Regions from separate parts of the Psychrobium sp. 1_MG-2023 genome, predicted to be linked through region 2. Evidence: predicted binding sites of a transcription regulator. Region 2 holds the regulator's gene; the other holds the start of a gene.
The links. Region 2 encodes FliA, which starts transcription of late flagellar genes. Its sites were predicted from a motif close to CTAAAGNTNNNNNNNNNNNNGCCGATA; they were not measured.
Positions count from the first base shown of each region.

Region 1: the regulator FliA is predicted to act here: its motif matches at 1,827-1,853, upstream of Q8W26_RS15120 (VC2046/SO_2500 family protein).

Region 1 is NZ_JAUYVJ010000033.1:15,358-19,039, forward strand. Features, by position in the region: gene Q8W26_RS15110 (response regulator) at 1-1,536, opposite strand, end outside; tRNA gene Q8W26_RS15115 (tRNA-Tyr) at 1,675-1,759, opposite strand; gene Q8W26_RS15120 (VC2046/SO_2500 family protein) at 1,886-2,383, shown strand; gene Q8W26_RS15125 (YchJ family protein) at 2,417-2,950, opposite strand; gene Q8W26_RS15130 (hypothetical protein) at 2,925-3,545, opposite strand.
Region 2 is NZ_JAUYVJ010000002.1:92,326-104,994, reverse strand. Features, by position in the region: gene flhA (flagellar biosynthesis protein FlhA) at 1-4, shown strand, start outside; gene flhF (flagellar biosynthesis protein FlhF) at 18-1,559, shown strand; gene Q8W26_RS01525 (MinD/ParA family protein) at 1,596-2,438, shown strand; gene Q8W26_RS01520 (RNA polymerase sigma factor FliA) at 2,428-3,150, shown strand; gene cheY (chemotaxis response regulator CheY) at 3,189-3,575, shown strand; gene Q8W26_RS01510 (protein phosphatase CheZ) at 3,596-4,333, shown strand; gene Q8W26_RS01505 (chemotaxis protein CheA) at 4,347-6,548, shown strand; gene Q8W26_RS01500 (chemotaxis response regulator protein-glutamate methylesterase) at 6,596-7,729, shown strand; gene Q8W26_RS01495 (flagellar motor protein) at 7,722-8,474, shown strand; gene Q8W26_RS01490 (OmpA family protein) at 8,464-9,435, shown strand; gene Q8W26_RS01485 (ParA family protein) at 9,437-10,219, shown strand; gene Q8W26_RS01480 (chemotaxis protein CheW) at 10,244-10,999, shown strand; gene Q8W26_RS01475 (chemotaxis protein CheW) at 11,029-11,520, shown strand; gene Q8W26_RS01470 (DUF2802 domain-containing protein) at 11,550-11,948, shown strand; gene queA (tRNA preQ1(34) S-adenosylmethionine ribosyltransferase-isomerase QueA) at 12,098-12,669, shown strand, end outside.

The sequences.
Region 1 (3,682 bases), on a different contig from region 2:
ACCCATCAGTGACTTAACGTATTTCTTTTTTTCTTGCATCAACTTAATCTGCGCCTGAGCCACATTAAGCACAGCGCCAGAATTAACAGGGGAGATAAATATTGCTTGTTTAAATAATTCTAACGCTTCGAGGTTGTTACCAGCACTATAGGCGTCTATACCTTGGCGTGTTATTTTATTAAATTCTGCTTTCTTTTCTACGACTTCGTCATCATTTAATCGCGCTTGAATTTGATTCGTGATGTCATTCGTATCATCGAGTTGTTCTGCGAACTTAGATGCCAATTCAAAGTCACTTAAATTTAACAGCGTAATACAGGTATCCGGCGCCAACTCATCGGGTAAGCTCCATTCATCATCTTCATCACAAAAGCCATGGATTGCCTCCATTAACGTTTTCTTCGATAATAAGGTTTCACCTTTGGCGGATTGGAGCTGTGAAATGATGACCCCTTCTAGAGCACTAAAATGATATTTTAACTGTCTTCCTTCTTCGAGCTTTGCACGGTGAAGGGTACTGGTTAGTTCATTTTGCAGCTTATAAATAGCATTGGGTTCTTCACTGTGGGCGACTTGATTAATAATGCTGCGCGTATAATTAAACAAATGGTCTGTGCCAGTATGGACTGAGCGACGGCTTAGTTGGAGTAACTGGCCGTAGCTATCTTTTACCAGTGCGTGGTTGTGGTTTGCTGTGGCAACATCCACCATTAGCTGATGGCGGCTCATTGAATAAGGAGATATCTCTAAACTCTTAGTTAACGTTTTTTCAGCTGTTTCTGCTTGCTTATTCGCTAGCTGTACTTGTGCTAATAAGTCCATGGCATCCACGTTATTAACCTGTTGCTTTAATACTGCTTTTAAACGCGCTTCTGCATGTTCTAATTTTGATAGACCAAGGTAAGCACGAGCAAGGGTAATGTTGGCCCAGATAAGCTCGCGTTCCTTTAAGATGCTAGCAAGTATTTCCGTTGCTTCCTCATACCGTTCTTCACGACACATAAAATCAGTCATCATTTGCAATATTAAGGCACTATAACGATTTTTTTCTTTGATTAAACTTTTGCAGGTGGCGATAGCCCGTGGGAAGTCTTTTTTGTCAGAGCAATGATGAATAGCGCTAAGGGATAATCGCTTAGACCAAGCTTTCTGTAAGCGATTATCAAGCAACCGTTGGGAGAATGGCTTAATGATATAATCGTCAGGCGCCATTTCCATTGTGCCAAGGACTGCGGCGCGGTCGGTTTCTGCGGAGACAATAACAAAGAGAGTATCTGGCTTGATTAAGCGTAGCGTCCTAAGTTCTTCCAGTAACTGGCGACCATTTTTATTGCTACCGAGGTTATATTCAACCAGTAATAAATGATATTCCTTAGCTCGACAAGCGCGCACCGCAGCTTCACCGTTATCGGCAAAGTCTACTTTTCTAACCCCAAAATTACTTAATATACCTTTCATCATTATTTGAAAGGGACGCTGAGGATCAACAAGTAATACTTGAAGCTTTGGGTAAGGTATTTTTATTACTGCAGACAATAAATGTCCTTATATTCCATAAACGGTATAAGTGGTTATCATATAAGAAATCGAAAGAAATAAAAATAATAAATAACTAATAGTGTAGAGGAGTTACAGGGTGTTAGGAAGATTTTTGAGTCTTAGAAGAGAGCTTGATGGTGGAGGGAGGTGGATTCGAACCACCGAAGGCTGAGCCGGCAGATTTACAGTCTGCTCCCTTTGGCCACTCGGGAACCCCTCCAATCAAGTACGGAGCGCATAGTAGTGCACTTAGCGGTGAAGGTAAAGCATTTTTTTATAAAAATTTATTAAAGTTCTTATTAAGTGTGCCGATAAGTTAATTAGTGTACATTTACGTGTGTTTTCTATGCAGATTGGCGAACTTTTAGTCGGAGAAATCCAGCTAGGGCAACAATTAAATAATAGTATTGAACAAAGTCAGCAAGCTGACTTTGCGCTATTACTGTCAATGCTATCAAAAGATGTCTGTGACCAAAGCCAATTTCATTTTAAACAGCAAGATCAAACTGAGACGACTGAACAAATTGATCTGAGAAAGCAATTTGAAATGCCGCAACCTCAGCAATTAATCGGTGAAGAAAAGGATAGTGCACAATCATTGTCTCAAACCAAGATTGCTGCTGAAGAAGGGTTAGTGGCAGCACGCTTAAGCCATTGTATTCAACCTGAACCATTGTGTTATCAATTAGAAAAAATTGAAAGTTTTGAACGCGATATCTTTGATAATCTTGATTTTGTTAACGCTGCTAAAGTGCTGGGCCAATCAGTTGAGCCGATTGAGTCTGCTATAAACCTGAATCAGGTTATTGCTGCACAACAGGCTTATCAGGCAAACCTTATTTAACCCCTTTCTATTTCAAGCCCGTTTGAGTAATGGTTAACTACCACAACATTTCTTAAATTTTTTGTTACTACCACAAATACAAATATCGTTACGCTTGGGCATTGGTATCTTTTGTTCTGGATACGTCGCATCAACATAGTACCAAGCATGCGTTGGTAAGCTTTCTTTCTCTGTTAAGCGCTCTGCTAACAGGCTGTCTATCGGTTGCTGTGAAAAGGTTGAATGTTCATGGTGATAGTGAATTTCGCCGTCTTGTTTATACCAAGCTATAAATTCGACCTGAACATTCGGGCCTTGTTCTGTGAAAGAACGAACGTCAAGCCCTAACCAATGGCATTGGCTATTCCATTGCTTAATCGATTGGTGAGAAATGTTATGTCTCGTTTGAGGGCTGTGAGTAATTACAAGATAGTCAATGTCTGCGACTACAAAAGCGCAATAACGGCTCTTCATTAATTGATGTGCATTTGTGGCAGTTAAAGTGCCTTGATGCAGTGGCGAGCAGCATTGTTGATAGGTTAGCTCAGACCCACAAGGGCAGTTACTCATGAGTGGTGTAGTTTTCATACCATTGGGCTGGGTAGTAAGGATCGTAATGTAAATTGTCGACCGCTTTTGCGTTGATATAGGACTTTATTTTTGCTTTACTGTTTGCTTCAGCCCAAATTCCCCAACTGTCATCTGACTGACGTTTGAATGTAATCATAAACTTCCCTGCATGTTGTTTTGCTGGCTGTTTACTTTCTTTGGGCGGAATAATTGTGACAACATAATAGCCGACATCGTTAATCGTATTTTCACCGGTGAGACGATTAGTTACCCTAAATTGAAGATCTAAAGATGAGTTATGCTTTTTAAGCCGCGAAAAATAACGACTGTACAATTGCATTAAATCATTTTGTCCTTGCATGACTGGTAAATGCTTACCAGCAGAGATGTAATGTCCATCTGGTGTATATACATCGACCATTTTTTGCGGATCAAGCGATAAATATGCTTTGCTTAATCGCTCATAGCATATATTGACTTCAGGTTGGGTTACTCCTGTTAACTGATCTTTCTGTTGCTGTGCAAAGGCAACAGAACTTGCCACGCCACTTGTTAGCATGGCAGCCGTAAGCCAGAAGACAGATTTTTTATAACAGAAATTCATTAATGTCATTATGGATAACCCTTATTAAACTAGGTTTATTTTGTGCTAGATAATGTGTCAAGTAAAGTTGAACATTGGTACAAAATGTTTCTAAAGGTTATTTTGTGAAATATTAATATATAATTCAATAGTCTAATTAATTTGTT
Region 2 (12,669 bases):
ATAATTGAGGAATAACGGTGAAGATTAAACGTTTTGTCGCAAAAGATATCCGCTCAGCGCTTGATGAAATCAAGATCGCGTTAGGGCCTGATGCGATAATTATGTCTAACAAAAAAGTTGATGGCGGTGTTGAGATTGTTGCTGCAGTTGATGAAGACAATAACGCAGTATTACCTAAAGCTTCGCCGAAACCTGCTTCGTCACAGACAGTTGCTGCTCCAAGCGAAGTTATGGCAGATCGTTTTGAGCAAGCTGAACAGCCTGTGGCTAATTTCTCTGCACAGGCACAAGCACAAATTGCTATGCAACAATATGGCGCAGGGAACTCACAGAGCAATAATAGTCGCCAGCCAAGTGATGATCAACTGTCACTATCAGGGTTTCAGCAGCGTTTAATTAAGCAACAAGCACAGCAGATAGCAAATAATCAAATGCCAATTAATGCAATGTCTGGGCAGGGCGCAAGTTCAGCTGACAACCAGCCAACAGAACCTGTCACAGCTACATTGCCAAATACTGTCGCGGATAACCTGCCTGAATGGGCGCAAGCTTTACAAAAGCCAGCTTCAATATCGCCACAGACGGCGACCAGTCAGGCATATGAGCGCGAACCAGCAATTCAACAAGAAAACCCCGCCATTGAAGAGTTGCGTGCTGAAATGGCATCAATGAGACAATTATTGCAACATCAAGTCAGTGGGCTGATGGAGCAAGATGTTAATCGTCGAGACCCGTTAAGAGCCATGCTTACTGCAGAACTTTGTGATATGGGTTTTGAGGCTGATGTTGCGCAGCAACTGGTTGTTGATGTGCGTCCTGACGCTACGTTTGAACAGGCGAAACAAATTATTGCTAGTACGTTGCTCAAACGTATTTCGACAACGAATAATGACGTACTTGAGCAAGGTGGTGTCGTCGCGTTATTAGGTCCAACAGGTGTTGGAAAAACGACCACAGTGGCAAAGCTTGCTGCAAGGTTTGCAATGCAATATGGTAGTGACCAAATCGCGATGATAACGACAGATAGTTATCGTATTGGCGCATATGAGCAGTTGAATACCTATGGAAAAATTCTAGGGTGTCCAGTTAAAGTAGCCAAAGATGCACAGCAACTAGCCGATGCGATTTACCAATGCCGTCAAAAACGACTCGTGCTAATAGATACTGCTGGTATGGGGCAACGAGATTTACGTTTAAGTGAACAGCTTGCGACCCTGATGAACTCCAGTCATGTCAATATCAGAAGTTATTTGGTTTTACCGGCGACTGCCCAGCGTAAAGTACTGCAGGAAGCTATTATTCAGTTTAGAAAAATGCCATTAGCAGGCTGTATCATCACTAAAATGGATGAAGCTATTGGCGCAAGTGAAATTTTAAGTGTGGCGATTGGCCATTCATTACCTATTGGTTATTTGACAAATGGGCAACGAGTGCCTGAAGATATAGGTGTAGCCGATCTCAATAGTTTAATTAACAATGTGATAGAGCAATTAAGTCAGGTTCAAGATAAAATGACAGCAAATAATGACTCTTCATCATTCTCCAGTTTTAATAGATAGGCAATTTAAGTGGATCAAGCAAGCGGTTTAAGAAAAATGACTCAACCAAAAATGATTAAAGTAATTGCAGTTACTGGCGGTAAGGGCGGTGTTGGTAAAACCAACGTGTCGTTAAATCTTGCAGCGGCTCTTGCGCAACAAGGTAAACGAACCTTGGTGCTGGATGCTGATTTAGGCTTAGCTAATGTTGATGTAATGTTAGGCTTGCGCGTGCAAAAGAATCTGTCACATGTGTTATCAGGTGAGTGCGAGCTCGATGATATTATTGTTCATGGTCCACAGGGGATAAGTATCATTCCTGCGACATCGGGTTCACAATCGATGGTTGAACTTGAGCCTGCCCAGCATGCTGGCTTGATTCGTGCGTTCAGTGAAATGCGCCATGACTTTGATGTATTAATTGTTGATACTGCCGCAGGCATTTCTGACATGGTGGTCAGTTTCGCTCGAGCTTCTCAAGATGTAATTGCAGTTGTTTGTGATGAACCTGCCTCAATCACTGATGCATATGCTTTAATTAAACTATTATCACGTGAGCATGGTGTGTTTAGAATTAAAGTTGTTGCAAACATGGTACGTAATTTACGAGAAGGTCAGGAATTATTTGCTAAGCTTACAAGAGTAACGGATCGATTCTTGGATGTGGCCTTAGAGTTATGTGCAACGATTCCATTTGATGAGAATGTTCGACGCTCGGTGAGAAAGCAAAAACTGATAACAGATCTGTTTCCTCAATCACCAGCATCGTTAGCATATAAAAGTTTAGCTAATAAAGTGCAAAGTTGGCCTATACCAAATCAGCCTGGCGGTCATCTGGAGTTCTTTATTGAGCAATTAGTTGATAACCGTTCTAATAACAGAGACGTTTCTGGTGAGTAAAGCAGCGGCATACGCTCAAACATCTCAGAACAATGATCAGTTAGTGATAGCTCATGCTGGTCTAGTGAAAAAAATAGCACATCATTTAAAAGGAAGACTTCCTGCCAGTGTGTTGCTAGACGATTTAATTCAATCAGGAATGATCGGGTTACTCGAAGCTGCGAAAAACTTTGACGGTTCTAAAGGTGCAAGTTTTGAAACTTTTGCTGGTATAAGAATACGCGGTGCAATGCTTGATGAAATAAGACGTGGCGATTGGGTTCCTCGTTCGGTACACCGAAATAGTCGAGCAGTACAAAAAGCAATCGACGAGGTAGAAAAAGAGCACGGAAGGGATGCTAAAGAGCATGAAATTGCAGAAAAATTAGGAATTAACCTAGACGAATATGCACAAATGCTTAATGATATAGCATCAGGAAAAATAATCGGCATGGACGATCTGGGTGTGTCTGAAGATGTATTGGTTGTTGATGGACAGGCTGAATCGGATGACTCTTATTCCCATGCTGTGTCTGGACGTTTTCAGACAGCATTAGCTGAAGCGATTAAAGGGTTACCTGAAAAGGAAGCGTTAACCTTATCATTGTATTACGATGAAGAATTAAACCTGAAGGAAATAGGGCAAGTTTTAAATGTGAGTGAGTCACGAGTGAGTCAAATTCACTCGCAAGCAATGGTTCGTCTGAAAGGGCGTTTAAATAATTGGAGCTGATTGCATAAGGAATTGCAGTTTGAATAGTGGAGAGCGTTTTGGATAAAAACATGAAAATACTGGTTGTTGATGATTTTTCAACAATGAGACGAATTATTAAGAACTTATTAAGAGATCTTGGTTTAACAAACACCCAAGAAGCTGATGATGGTGCGACTGCACTACCTATGCTTAAAGAAGGTGATTTTGACTTTGTAGTGACCGACTGGAATATGCCAGGTATGCAAGGAATTGATTTGTTAAAGCATATTCGTGCTGACGAAAAGCTAAAGCATCTACCTGTATTAATGGTAACGGCAGAAGCAAAACGTGAACAAATTATTGCAGCGGCTCAAGCAGGTGTAAACGGATACATTGTTAAACCATTTACTGCTGGGACATTAAAAGAAAAGCTTGATAAGATTTTTCAACGAATTGAATCTTAAGCTATAACACGGATATTCTTATGACTGATAATGAGAATTCTTATATCTCGTTAGAGCAGGCTAAATCACTTGTTTCTGCGTTAGAGCAGGGGCAGGTTGCGTCTGCTAATGAAATTATTGAACAAGCTAGCCATAAAATGCAGCAAGACATCTTTGTTGGTGTCGGCAAGTTAACTCGTCAACTGCACGACTCATTGAGTAATATGAGTATTGATGAGCGCTTTTCATCATTTGTTTCATCGTCATTGCCGGATGCAAAAGAACGTCTGTCTTATGTCGTTGAGATGACCTCTCAAGCGGCAAACCAAACAATGGATGCAGTTGATGAGTGTATTCCGTTAGCTCAGAAGCATCAGGCCACAGTTAATGAGATCTTACCATCTTGGGAGCGTTTGAAAGATTGTAAGATTAAAGTGGATGAGTTCAGGATGCTTTGTACTACTTTAGATAAGTATTTTTCAGAATCAGTTAACGATGCTGAACAATTAAATACCAAGCTAAATGACATTGTGCTCGCTCAAGGTTACCAAGATTTAACCGGGCAAGTACTTCACAAAATAACTGATTTAGTAAAAGATGTTGAAGAGAATTTGATTGGTATTTTAAAGCTATTTGGTCATTACGATGACGAACAGCAATTAGATCGCGTTGATAACTGTATTGAAGCTGAAGGGCCCGTTGTCGCAAAATCAAAACAGCATGATGTTGTTTCAGGACAAGATGATGTTGATGATTTGCTTTCTAGCCTAGGATTTTAAAAGGACGCAAACTATGTCGTTTGATGTTGATGAAGATATACTCCAAGATTTCCTGATAGAAGCGGGTGAAATATTAGAGCTTTTACAAGAACAGCTTGTTGAGCTAGAAAATAACCCGGAAGATTCTGATTTATTAAATGCTATTTTCCGAGGCTTTCACACCATCAAAGGTGGTGCAGGCTTTATGTCGTTAAAAGAGCTTGTTGATGTTTGTCACGGCGCTGAAAATATCTTTGATTTGTTAAGAACAGGTCAACGAAGTGTCACGCCAGAGTTGATGGATGTCATTCTTGAGGGTCTTGATACTGTCAACGACATGTTTACCTTGGTTAAAGCACGCGAAGAATTAAGCCCTGCGGAGCCTCGGTTACTTGAAGAACTTGAAAGGCTAAGCAAACCGGAAAGTGCTGAAGAGCCAGCACCGGAACCAGAGCCTGAACCTGAACCTGAACCTGAACCTGAACCAGAGCCGGAGACAGTTGCTGTCGAAAGTAATGGCGATGAAATAACTGACGATGAATTTGAAGCATTATTAGATGAGCTAGAGGCAGGTAAGAAACAACCTATCGTTAAGGATGAGTCCACTGATGTTCCTGCTTCTGATGACGAAATTACCGATGATGAATTTGAGGCCTTACTCGATGAGCTTCATGGCGCTGGCTCTCCAACTGCTGCTAAAGCTTCAGTCACTCCAGCATCGTCGGACTCCGAAGAAATTTCAGATGAAGAGTTTGAAGCTTTCCTCGATCAGCTTCATGGTGAAAAGGGTTCGCCATCTTCAGTTGAAAATACTGTAAACCAGGTACACACCAAGCCTGTTGCTGAATCAGCGAAATCAAAGACAGATGATGAAATCGATGATGCAGAATTTGAAGCACTACTCGATGAGCTACAGGCGGCTAAAAAGAACGAACCAACACCTAAAGCTATTTCGCAAGCGACACCCACTGTAGCAGCACCTTCACCAGCCCCGGCACCGAAAAAGGCTCCTGTGGCCGCTGCTCCGAAGAAAGCATCCGCAACTGCGCCGAAAAAAGCAGCTGCTACACCACAAGCAGAAACAACCGTTCGCGTTGATACCGCAAGGCTCGATGAGATCATGAATATGGTTGGTGAGCTAGTATTAGTTCGGAATCGGTTAGTTAGCCTTGGTTTAACCAGTGGCGATGAGGAAATGTCTAAAGCGGTTGCTAATCTCGATAATGTTACAGCTGATCTACAAGGGTCAGTGATGAAAACTCGCATGCAGCCGATTAAGAAAGTTTTTGGGCGCTTCCCTCGAGTCGTTCGAGATATGGCGAGAACACTTAAAAAAGATATCACTCTCACGATGGAGGGTGAAGATACCGATCTAGATAAGAATTTAGTTGAAGCGCTTGCAGACCCGCTAGTTCACTTAGTAAGAAACTCGGTCGACCATGGTATTGAGATGCCGGATGATCGTGAAGCTAATGGTAAACCACGTAACGGTACTGTCGTATTATCAGCCTCACAAGAGGGTGACCATATTTTGCTCGCCATCACTGATGACGGTGCTGGTATGGATGCTGAAAAGTTAAAATCAATCGCAATTTCTCGTGGTGTACTTGATGAAGAGTCTGCTGCACGGATGAGTGATGAAGATGCTTATGCATTAATTTTTGCGCCCGGTTTTTCAACCAAGACTGAAATCTCTGATATTTCTGGTCGCGGTGTGGGGATGGATGTTGTTAAAACAAAGATTACCCAGCTTAATGGTACCGTTAAGATTCAATCTGAAAAAGGTGTGGGGACGACATTAAAAATCACAGTGCCATTAACATTAGCAATCATGCCGACACTAATGGTTCAATTGGGCGAGCAAACCTTTGCGTTGCCTTTAGCAGCGGTCAACGAAATATTTAATCTTGACCTAACTAAAACAAACATTGTTGATGGTCGTAAGGTTGTTGTAGTCCGTGATAAGGCAATTCCATTGTTTTATCTCGATGAATGGTTAAGTAAAGGCTATGACCCTAGTCACGAAAGAACAGAAGGGCATGTTGTTATTGTCCAAATTGGTCAACAAGACGTTGGCTTCGTGGTTGATGGGTTAATTGGTCAAGAAGAAGTGGTTATCAAGCCATTGGGTGCATTGCTTCATGGAACTCCAGGAATATCTGGTGCAACAATAACAAGTGACGGTAGTATCGCCTTGATTGTTGATATAGGAAGTTTATTAAAACAATATGCATAACTTTCAATTATTAAAAGTATAAAGAAAGTTATAAGAGGTTAGTTTATATGGGCATCAAAGTATTAATCGTTGATGATTCACATTTTTTTAGACGATGTATTGGTGAGATTGTCACCAAAGCCGATGGTTTAGAAGTACTTGACTATGCAAAGAACGGTCAAGAAGGTGTTGAAAAGGCGTTATCGTTAAAGCCGGACGTAGTGATGATGGATATCGAGATGCCTGTTAAGAATGGCATTGATGCGACTCGTGAGATAATGTCTAAACAGCCAATGCCAATTCTAATGTTTTCATCGTTGACCCATGAAGGAGCGAAAGCCACATTAGATGCCCTTGATGCCGGTGCAGCTGACTTTTTACCTAAAAAGTTTGAAGAAATAGCTGGTTCAGGAAAGGTCGCTTCAGAGCTAATTACCAAAAGAATCAAAGCCATTGCAAGACGTACCATTCGAACACGTCCTGCAGCTAGCCCTGCATCAAGACCGCCACCTAGTTCGTTACGGTCTACGACTACAACCCCACTAAAGCGCCCACTAGAACGAACCCCGACGACTAATCGGGTCAATAGCCGAGCCGTTGACCGTAATGCTAGCGTTACTAAAGCGAGTGGAAAACGATATAACATGCTTGCGATAGCATCGTCTACTGGTGGTCCGGTAGCACTCCAAGCGGTACTGAGCAAGTTGCCAGCAAATTTCCCTTATCCGATCTTGCTTGTTCAACATATGCCAGGGGCTTTTACAGGTGCCTTTGCTGAAAGGCTTGACCGTTTGTGTAAAATTAAAGTTAAAGAAGCCACCAATGGTGACATTGTTAAGCCTGGTCATGCATATCTTGCCCCTGGTGGTATGCAGATGCTTTTTGAGCGAGGTAACCGACTTAAAGTGACTGAAGGCCCTTCCCATTTAAACTACAAACCTTGCGCTGACGTTAGCTTTGCTTCTATCGCTAAAAATCATGAAGGGAATGTCATGACCTTAGTACTTACTGGTATGGGGGCTGATGGCTGTGATGGGGCTAAGTTATTAAATACCAAAGGAGCAACGGTCTGGGCGCAAGACGAAGCGACCTCTGTTGTCTATGGTATGCCTCAAGCGGTAAAACGTGCTGGATTAACTAGCAAAGTTTTACCGCTTGAGACCATTGGTGAAAGTTTAGTAAAAGAGATGCTGCATGGATAGATTAAGCATATTTGGTTTGGTGTTAGCCTTTGTGGCTATTCTTGGTGGACAATTATTAGAAGGGGGGGCGCTAGCCACACTCTATAATGGACCAGCCTTACTGATAGTGCTTGTAGGGACACTTGCCGCGGTGATGATTCAAACGCCATGGCATCAATTTGTTCGTAGCTTTACCATGCTTAAATGGGTGGTTTTTCCGCCAGAGTATGACGTTGAAGAGCGTATTAATACCTTGCTTCGCTGGGGGCACATCTCTCGTGCGGAAGGCTTCTTACCGTTAGAAAATGAATTGGATAATGAAAAAGATCCGTTGATTAGAGAATGTTTGATGCTCTTAATCGACGGTGCGGAAGTTGAACACATTAGAGAAACTATTGAAACCCGGATTTACTTTCAACGAGATGAATATGGTCATAGTGCTAAAGTGTATGAGGCAATGGGGGGTTATAGCCCAACATTAGGCATCTTAGGTGCTGTATTAGGCTTGATTCAATCTATGCAGTACTTAGATCAACCGACTCAATTAGGTGGTGGTATAGCAACGGCTTTTGTTGCGACCATTTATGGCGTCGGCTTTGCCAACCTCATTTATTTACCAATTCACTACAAGTTACGTCGTCAAGTTTTTCAAACCGCTCTTTATTATGAAATGATTTTAGAAGGGGTCCTCCTAATTAACCGTGGAGAAAACCCTAACAGTATTGAGCGACGGCTAGAGGCTTATAAGATCGCGTATGCTAAATAGCCGACGTAGAAGTAGTGGGGTAACAGACGATACGCACTTGGATCGCTGGTTAGTGTCTTATGCCGATTATATGACACTGCTTTTTGCCTTATTTGTTGTTTTATATGCCTTTGCGTTAGTAAAAGAAGAAAAACATACAATTTTATCAGATTCGTTAGGTGAAATTTTACACCTTGTAGATGATAAAAAAGGCAGTCAGGGTAGTGTTCAACAAAATAGCAGTGACGAAATTCTTACTTCTGGTGATAAAATCTCTGAAATGGACCAATACAATAAGGGCCTCCTTCAAGAAGTCGGTACTGAACCTGTAGAAGGTGATAGTCAGCTAGTTGAAACTGATGCCAAATTATTAGGTACGCCCTTTTCTTCGATGAAAGAGAAATTAGCCGAAGACTTACTTGAGGTTTTAGAGGATGGCTACGCTAAAATAGAACAGGATGATAATTGGTTAACAATTGAGTTCAGTAGTGGTTTACTATTTGATAGCGGTAGTGCAGCAACCCGAGATGAAACAAAGGAGGTCTTAGCTAAAGTTATTAATACTATTGCCCCTGCAAATAACTTTGTTCACGTCCGCGGTTATACAGATAATCAACCAATCAATAATGAGCAGTTTCAATCGAATTGGCAACTGTCATCTGCTAGAGCTAGTGCTATTGTACAAGAATTGCAACGTTTGAATGTTGAACCACAACGATTAGCCATAGAAGCATATGGTGAATATAAGCCTAAGAATGCTAATGATACTGCTGTAAATAGAGCGCGAAACCGCCGTGTCGTTATTGCGATTAGCCGGTTCGGTTGGCGTAAACCCACACCTCAGGTATTAACGACTAGTGAGCCTCAAGAGGAAGCTTCTTCGGCGAGTAATATTTCTGGCCAAAGCGGAGCCAATTCCATTCAGGTTATTGATTTACCTAATGGTGGGGTGCTTGTTACGACCCGAACACAGGAGTTATAGTGTGAAAGTTTGGAGTATTGCCAATCAAAAAGGCGGTGTTGGAAAGACAACCACAGCACTGACACTCGCTGGCCTTCTGGCTAAACGCGGCAAACGGGTTATATTGGTTGATATTGATCCGCACTCTTCTATGGGGTTCTCGCTAGGCATTGATTGTGATGAACTTGATTACTCTCTATATGACTTATTCACTTGCCCAGAAAAATTTACCCAAAGACTCACCAAGCGTGTTATTCAAAAAACTCAGGTTGAGAATATTGATTTAATTCCATCTTCTATGGCTCTTGCAACATTAGATCGTGAATTGGGTCACCGTGAGGGGATGGGACTAATTTTAAAAAAGATTCTTCATGGCATAGAAGATGATTATGATTATGCATTGGTTGATTGCTCTCCAGTATTAGGTGTGCTCATGGTCAACGCACTAGCCTGTAGTAGTCGGATTATAGTACCGGTGCAATCGGAATATTTGGCCTTTAAAGGCTTAGAGCGCATGATAAAAACGTTATTAATTATGCAACGCTCTAATAGTAACCACTATAATTACCTTATTGTTCCAACAATGTTCGATCGTCGAACTAAAGCGAGTGTTCAAGCACTCGAACAGATGAAAGTGAAATTTGAGAGTCGTGTTTGGGATAAAGTTATTCCTATAGACACAAAGTTTCGCGATGCGAGTGAAAGGAACATCCCTTTACCGCAATTTGCCCCACGTAGCAGAGGTGTGGTGGCTTATGGCTTATTACTAGATACATTAATTTCACAAGAAGCTTCTGAAAGCTAATTTGTAGTACGTTTAAGGTAAAAAATGGATAACCGTTCAACTAAGGCTGTGGCTGATTATTTCTCAACATTACTTGACGAGAAACCGGAAGATACAGCGGTTCAAACCCAGCCATTGGAGCGATTGCTTGCTAAAGTAAGCGAAGCTGCGCCTCAAGTAGAGGTTGACAAAGATCTGATTGATTTACAAATCCTCGATGAAGTGAGTCCTGTTATTGAAGAGGAGCCTGAAGCAAAGTCACAGCAAAACACGGCGACAGTTGTTAAGGTTGAATCAGAGGTAGAAGTTGAACTTGCTGTTGAGGTGAAGCAGCATCTCGAGAATGTCTTAGAACAAGAACTTGATGAGCGCTTCCCCGTTTTGTATTTCACGGTAGGGGAATATATGTTTTCAGTCCCTTTAATTAAACTTAAAGGGATTCATATTTTAAAGAAAACCAATCAGCTATTCGGTAAGCCGAATTGGTTTAAAGGAATACAAATAGAGCGTGGTCATAATATTAATGTGATTGATACTGCACTGTATCTTTTACCTGAGAAAGATCAATCACAACTAGAACAATCAACTGATTATAAGTATATTATTGTATTAGGTGACAGTAATTGGGGGTTGGCTTGTGATAGCTTAGTTGACAGTAGCGAGTTAACCCATGATGAGATTAAATGGCGTCCTGAGCTATCAAGATGCCCCTGGCTGGCTGGTACGGTCAAAGAACGGATGTGTGGTTTATTATCCGTAGATGCATTAATAGAATTATTTGAGCAAAACGAGTCGATATAATCGCTCAAAGAAAATGAGGAATGACCCGAATGAATACAGAAACTGAATTATCAATCAATACAGTCGACAATGACGAAGTGTTGCAATGGGTTACGTTTCGTTTAGAAGATGAGACGTATGGTGTTAATGTAATGCAGGTTCAAGAGGTACTTCGCTATAGTGACATCGCTCCAGTGCCTGGTGCCCCATCATATGTGTTAGGGATTATTAACTTGCGTGGTAGTGTTGTAACTGTTATTGATACTCGTTCACGCTTTGGTCTGATGCCTGCTGATATTACTGATAACACCCGTGTTGTTATTATTGAATCGGATAAGCAAGTGATTGGCATCTTAGTCGACAGCGTTGCTGAAGTGGTTTATATGAAAGCTTCAGAGATTGAATTAGCGCCAAACGTTGGAACGGATGAAAGTGCTAAGTTCATTAAAGGTGTCTGCAACCGAGATGATGAGCTTCTTATCTTAGTTGATTTAGATAAGCTACTGAGTGATGACGAATGGGATGATATGGCATCATTTTAAGCAGTAATGCGCCTATCGGAAAAATATAAATGATAGAAATTATTGCTATAGCGGCATTAACCATTGCCGCTATTTTGGGCCTAGTAATTTGGTGGGTCTATAAGCGGACGCAACGTCAAGTTTGTGCAATTAAACTGCTATTTAAAGAACAGCAGCGGCAAATTGCCAGTTTTAAGAGTGAGCTACATGAGATGCGCTGTGGTGCTGTAGGCGTTGGTTCTCGTGTACAACAAGTTGAAGGCAAGCTGCAACAGGCGATGGAACGGCAAGATAAACTAGTGCAGCAACAAAGTAGTGACCCACAAGCTAAGCTTTATGGACAGGCCATGAAGATGGTAGAGCTTGGCGCTACCGTTGAAGAATTAATGCAACAATGTGACTTGCCAAGAGCCGAAGCTGAGCTATTAGTCTCTCTGCACAGTCAGTAATTCCCCTTGTCAATAAAGCCTAAATAATGAGAATCATTATTTAGGCTTTAAATTTAGTAAGACCTCGCAAAAACTACGCCCTTTGCTTGCTTATTCTACAGCGCGATAATAGACTAGCGCCGCATATGTTTTTTTAAAGATTTTTAGTAATGAAAGTATCTGACTTTTCCTTTGAACTACCTGAGCAGTTAATTGCTCGTTACCCTCAAGAACAACGCAGTGCCAGCCGTTTATTAGGCCTTGATGGCAATAGTGGTGAGCTTACTGATGGTCAATTCCTTGATGTTATCGACAAAGTAAACCCTGGTGATTTAGTTATTTTTAATGATACTCGTGTGATCCCTGCACGTGTATTTGGTCGCAAGGCGTCTGGGGGAAAGATTGAGGTGCTCGTTGAGCGAATGTTAGATGAGCATCGTGTACTCGCTCATGTTCGCGCGTCAAAGACACCAAAACCTGGTACAGAGCTTATTCTTGATGGTGATGTAAAGGCAACGATGGTCGCTCGTCACGATACGTTGTTTGAATTAAAGTTTGATGATGCCCGAGGTGTATTAGAAGTTTTAGAGTCAGTTGGCCACATGCCATTGCCTCCTTATATCGACCGTCCTGATGAAGATAGTGATAAAGAGCGCTATCAAACGGTTTATAACAAGAATCCTGGTGCGGTTGCTGCCCCAACTGCTGGCCTTCATTTTGATGACCAAGTATTAGCAAAATT